2 regions of the Enterococcus sp. AAFC-DPL-5182 genome follow, and region 1 is predicted to be linked to the other one. Evidence: predicted binding sites of a transcription regulator. Region 1 holds the regulator's gene; the other holds the start of a gene.
What was found. Region 1 encodes NrdR, which represses ribonucleotide reductase genes. Its sites were predicted from a motif close to ACACNATATATNGTGT; they were not measured.
Positions count from the first base shown of each region.

Region 2: the regulator NrdR is predicted to act here: its motif matches at 1,444-1,459, upstream of nrdH (glutaredoxin-like protein NrdH).

Region 1 covers NZ_CM177101.1:1,612,181-1,615,379, forward strand. The annotation lists gene mutM (DNA-formamidopyrimidine glycosylase) at 1-187, shown strand, start outside; gene coaE (dephospho-CoA kinase) at 191-787, shown strand; gene nrdR (transcriptional regulator NrdR) at 1,668-2,153, shown strand; gene AC4BB7_RS07415 (replication initiation and membrane attachment family protein) at 2,166-3,199, shown strand, end outside.
Region 2 covers NZ_CM177101.1:892,469-895,667, forward strand. The annotation lists gene nrdE (class 1b ribonucleoside-diphosphate reductase subunit alpha) at 1-792, opposite strand, end outside; gene nrdI (class Ib ribonucleoside-diphosphate reductase assembly flavoprotein NrdI) at 773-1,150, opposite strand; gene nrdH (glutaredoxin-like protein NrdH) at 1,152-1,376, opposite strand; gene AC4BB7_RS04085 (FeoA family protein) at 1,847-2,314, shown strand; gene feoB (ferrous iron transport protein B) at 2,319-3,199, shown strand, end outside.

The DNA of each region.
Region 1 (3,199 bases):
CGGAACAACAATTCGCAGTTATTTAAATGCACTGGGGGAAGCTGGGACTTTTCAAATCTCATTAAATGTCTATGGTCAGACGGAAAAACCTTGTCCAAGATGTGCAACACCAATTAAGAAAATAAAAGTCGCTCAACGAGGGACCCATTTTTGTCCGAAGTGCCAGACATTGAAAGCGAGGAATTGATCAATGGGAATGGTCTTAGGTTTGACTGGTGGAATCGCAACGGGGAAAAGTACGGTTGTTAACGTATTTAAAGGATTAGGATTTCCTGTGGTAGATGCCGATGTGATCGCTCGGGAAATTGTTGAAATAGGAACTCCGGCATTAACAAAAATAGCAATTACTTTTGGTTCAGAGGTATTATACTCAGATGGATCATTAGATCGAAAAAAACTTGGAGACATTGTTTTTTCAGATGAAAAAAAAAGAACACAATTAAATGAATTATTATCCCCATTTCTCAAAGAGGCTATTTTATCTCAGATTGCAGCCAAAAAAAATGAAGCTTCGCTGATTGTTGTGGATATACCTTTATTATACGAAGGTGGGTATGATGCGTTTGTTGACAAAGTAGCCGTTGTCTATGTACCTGAAAAAACTCAGATGATTCGTTTGATGAAACGAGATAATTTAACTGAAACTGAAGCGAATCAACGAGTAAATAGTCAATTGTCAATTGAAAAGAAAAAAGAAAAAGCTGATATAATATTTGATAATCAAAAAAGCATTCAAGAAACAGAAAAAATAGTGAAGGACTGGGTATTAGAAAATAATTTCTTATAGTATAACAAAGATGCATAATTGTTTTTTCGGAAATTTAAATTTTACGATGAATTGAAAAAAGTTTAGGATGTATAACTGCTGATTATACATCTTTTTTGTTTTTGATAAATTTCAACCTACTTTGAAGCTGTTTGTAAAATCTAATTTAAAATAACGATATTGTGTCGGTAAACATAATCGATATCTTGAAATCTGTATTCTCTTTTTTGAACAACAGAAATGTAAAAAACAAAAAGGGAATGGAGAATAGAAAGAAAAAAGAAGTAGCGTTAATTTAGGTGAATATGTTGGTCTGATAAGTATGATAAGTCATGAGGTAAAGATTAGGGGTGATGCGATTAAAGAATGGTTAATTTAACTAATTGAAAAAAATTCAACCGAGTTTAAATCAATCATAACTATGTATATTGACTAATTTTTATAATGAACGATTTTTCGTTTATTTTATAGGCTCCATTAACATTGAGTCCGTTTATTCCTTGTCATATCTTGCTATTCCCAGAAACGATTTAGCAAATCGAGATAAATGGATTGTGTTTCTTTACTTTCTATTTTATAGTTCATAGGCAATCGTTCTATTATCTCTAAATCGAGTTTGGAGCTATATGGCTCAGAAGAATATGGAGTGTGGAATGAGAGACAAAACAGAACTTTAACAAGAGAGTAGTTGAGCAAGACAAGACATTTAGCCTGTTATCTTACTCAGTTATTTTTTGAATCTAGAAAATTGTTATTAAATGAAATCTGAATAAACTAAAAAAAATGGTTAAGAAGTAACAGTTAATGTCTGGTTTCTGAAGCATTTCATGTTATAATATGGAGAGTAAATTAAAACGAAACTTTATAAATAGATAGCATAAGATAAAATGAGGTGAATATTATGCGTTGTCCAAGATGTCATCATAATAATTCCCGTGTAATTGATAGCCGTCAAGCAGATGATGGGCGTGCAATTCGTCGTCGTAGAGAATGCGAAAATTGTAATTACCGATTTACAACATTCGAGCGAATCGAAGCAGCTCCGCTACTTGTTATCAAGAAAAATGGTGATCGGGAAGAATTTAATAGAGAGAAAATTTTACGTGGGTTGATTCGGTCTGCGGAAAAACGTCCAGTGGCCATGGAACAAATGGAACAAATCGTTGATAATGTTGAAAACCGTGTTCGTAGTTTGGGTGAAAATGAAGTTTCAACTACTTTAGTTGGTGAGTATGTTATGGAAGATTTAGTCAATTTAGATGAAATTGCGTATATTCGATTCGCTAGTGTATATCGTCAATTTAAAGATATGAGTGTCTTCTTAAAAGAACTGCAAGGTATCGTGGATAAAGCAAAATCTTCAAATTCAGATACAACCAATGAATAAGGAGGTCTTTCTTTGAAAGACAGTTGGAAAGAAGTCCATCCTAAAAGTATTTTTCAAGTAGCCGTACCTTATCCATTATCCAATCAAGAACAAACGATATTGACGCTTTTATATCAACCGATTATTGGTGCCGAAGCGTTCAGTTTATATTTGACACTTTTATCGGAAGTGGAAGGGAAAGGTACTAGTGAATCACTTTTTCATGCTGATTTGATTACGATGATGGATATGAGTATAAAACAAATCGAAACAGCCCGAAAAAAGCTAGAAGGGATTGGACTGTTGTCGACTTTTGCAAAAAACGATTCTGAGTTAGGTGTGCATTTCATGTATCGTTTAAATCACCCTGAAACTGCTGAACGTTTTTTTAAAGATGAAGTTCTGTCGTTGACACTTTTGAATAGTGTGGGACAAAGAAAATTAGACAAATTATTTGAACGGTTTCAACCAACATTTGTAAACTTAACTGGTTATGCGGAAGTTTCAGTTGGATTTAAAGATGCTTATGTTTTCAAAGAGGAGCAAATTCTATCTCATAGTGAACAGTTAAGCAGAATGGAGCAATCTTTTATCGATCCACGCCCTGCACAAACAGTAAGTGCAGTTAATGAAAGTTTTGACTGGTCGTACTTTCTTCAAGGAATCGAAAAATTAGGAATTAAGCTGCCGGATAATAGTAATGGATTCAAAGAAGAAGTCTTTGTTTTTCACAATTTATTTGGAATCACTGAATTGGATATGATCGATTTTTGCTCTAAATCATTTGACTATTATACAAGCAAGATTGATATCAAAGACTTTGAAAGAGCGGTCTATCGAACTTATGACCCAGATAAAAAACAAAAAACTAGTGAGTTTCAAAAAAATGATTCTGTTGATTTATCTGCTGAAGATCAACAAACGTACCGTTATAATTCATTAAAAATGAACGGTTTTTCGACACAAGATATTCAAATGATCATGGATAGTGAAAAAAATTTCCCTCTAAATTATTTGGAAGCTTTAAAAAACGAACGCGGTGGGTACACAACGCCCCAAGAACGTTC
Region 2 (3,199 bases), 720 kb from region 1:
AAGAAACATTTCGATGTCTGGATGGAAAACGTTTAGGTAAACAACTCCAGCGCCTTGACGTTGACCTAATTGATTAGAATAGCTAAAGCTATCTTCGAATAATTTCATAACAGGAACCACGCCACTAGCAGCGCCTTCGTATCCTTTGATCGGTGCTCCGGCTTCACGTAAATTTGCTAATGTGATCCCCACACCGCCGCCAATACGTGATAATTGTAAAGCAGAGTTGATCGAACGGCCGATACTGTTCATATCATCTGTCACTTGGATCAAGAAACAAGAAACAAGCTCACCACGACGTTTACGTCCAGCATTTAAGAAAGAAGGTGTCGCAGGTTGGTAACGTTGGTGGATCATCTCATCAGCTAAAACTAAAGCCAATTCTTCGTTGCCATCAGCAAAATACAATGCATTGAAAGCCACACGATCTTCGTAGCTTTCTAAGTATTCAGTTCCTTCATTATTTTTAAGTGCATATTGTGAATAAAACTTGTACGCTGCCATAAATGATTTGAATTCAAACTGTTGTTCATCAAGAAACGTATATAGTTGTTCAATAAAACCCATAGAATATTTTTCAATAAATGCTGTTTCTAGGTAGTCATTTTCGATCAAGTAATTAATTTTTTCTTCTATAGTATTAAAAGTTCTTGTATTAGGAAGAACATTTTCTTTGAAGAAAGCTTCCAACGCTTCTTTATCCTTATGTAAAGGAATTTGTCCATCTACAGGACGATTGATCTCATTATTCAGCTTAAAATAGCTAACATCTTTAATTTCTTTTAGACTCAAGTTCATTCACTACTTTCTTAAAGGATTCCACGTCTTCGTTCGTGCCGCTAAATTCAAACGCAAAAAGCATTGGAACGTTGTAATCACGTGCTATGTCTTTGGCTGTATACACATATAACTCTGCGAAATTGAGGTTTCCGCCTCCAGCAACGCCTTGCAAGTATTCTTGATTGTTTTTGTAATCAAGAAAATCGTTCACTACTTCAGTGATTTCTTGGTCATAAGTAGGAACGACTAAGACAAAAGGCTCATTTATCTCAAAAAAAGGATTCGCAGGCTCAATTTCATAAGCTGCTAAATCCAATTTTTTAATGAAGCGTCTCGTTTGTCCGGTGACTGAAAAATAAACAATTTTCATTTTAGCTAGCCAATTGTTTTAATTGATCAGGACGGAATCCTACAACTGTTGTAGCATCAGAAGTGATAACCGGAACACTTTGGAATCCTTGTTCTTTTAACCAGTCGATTGCGTCTGGTTGGATATCGATATTTACTTCTTCAAATGCTATATTATTCTCGCTTAAAAAGCGTTTTGCCATTTTACATTGGATACAATTATTTTTAGAAAAGATTTTTACGTTCATTTTTAATTCCCCCTCAATTAGTTTACTTCACTAGTATAAATCTCTCACGGAAAAAGTCAACACTTAGGCACTACATATTGTGGTTGTTTTTAGATGTAATACCATGTTTTGTGTTTTTGAAAGAAATATGAAAGCACGTATTCTCTAGATTTGAGCGACTTTTATTGCTATTTTTGTGTTTAAAAAAGAAATTTATTAAATTTTGACTTGAAATTTTTTATTCGTAAAGCACAAGATGTAGTGGCCAATCGATAAGAGACACACAAAAAAGGGAACCTATTTTTGTGGGGGAAATATTTTCTTACTATAGGTAGAAAGAAGATTGATTTAAGTATCACAAAAAGGTATACTTGATGAGAACGATTATCAATATCAATGGTATTTTTTATGAAACTTTTTCACAATCATGAAATAGGTTTGAATAGATAATTTCACGAGCTAAAACTGACAAAAAATAGGAGGACCACACAATGTTGACACTGGCACAGGCAAAGTTGAACAAAGTTTATATAATTGAAGAGATACAGGCAGAAGGTTTTGCGAAAAAGCACTTGAATAATCTTGGTCTTGTGCCGGGTGGGAAAGTTGTGTTGGTGAATTATTCTAGTGAGAATGGTATTGTTTTGTTGCGCAACAGCCGAATTGCAATCAATTTATCTGTATTAAAACAGATTACAATAGTAGAAAAAAGCATTGACGAAGAAAACTGGCTATCTCTAGATCAATTAACAGTGGGTGAAAAAGCCCGTGTAATTGGAATTCACGGACAAGGGGCGGTCAAAAGACGATTGATGGATATGGGACTAACCAAAGGGGTGGATATTCTTGTCAGAAAAATGGCGCCTTTAGGGGATCCAATCGAAATCAATCTTCGCGGGTATGAATTAACGTTAAGAAAAAATGAAGCAGAATTAGTCTTGGTACAGAAAGAGGGGTAGAAAAATGAAAGAACAGCACATTGCTCTGACGGGGAATCCAAATAGTGGAAAGACAACAGCGTTCAATGCATTAACAGGGGCAAATCAATATGTAGGAAATTGGCCAGGTGTGACTGTCGAGCGAAAAGAAGGCAAGCTAAAGAAAGAGAAACAAATAACGATTCAAGATTTACCTGGTATTTACTCTCTTTCTCCATACACACCAGAAGAAGTAGTTGCCAGAGACTATTTACTAACTGGGGAACCAGATGTCATCGTCAATATTGTTGATGCGACAAATTTAGAAAGAAATCTGTATTTAACGACTCAATTGATGGAAACGGGTATTCCTGTTGTAGTTGGATTGAATATGATGGATATTTTAGATAAAACTGGAAGGAAAATCAATACTGAAAAACTTTCTTATGGTTTAGGTGTGGATGTACTAGGGATTAGCGCGTTGAAAAATCGGGGACTTGACGAGTTAGTAAAAAAAGCAGTTAAAGCAGTAGAAGCCTCTTCCTCAGAATTAAACTATCCGACTTATGACAATCGCTTAGAGGCCGCCTTAAATGAAATCATGGATGTATTAGGGAACAATGTAGTGGAGAAACAAGTCCGCTGGTATAGTATTAAATTATTCGAAAGAGATGCTAGAGTCCATGAAGAATTAGAGTTAAGCTCGTTACAACAAAATGAAATAGAAGAAATCATTAAGATCACAGAACAAATTTTTGGAGATGATAGTGAAGCCATCGTAATCAATGAACGATATGAATTTATTACCCGTTTAACGGCTCTTTGTTCGATCGAAAAAAATGAAATCACATTCAGTACAAGTGATAAAATTGATCGCATCGTCACCAATCGTTGGTTGGCTTTACCGATTTTTGCTTTGATTATGTG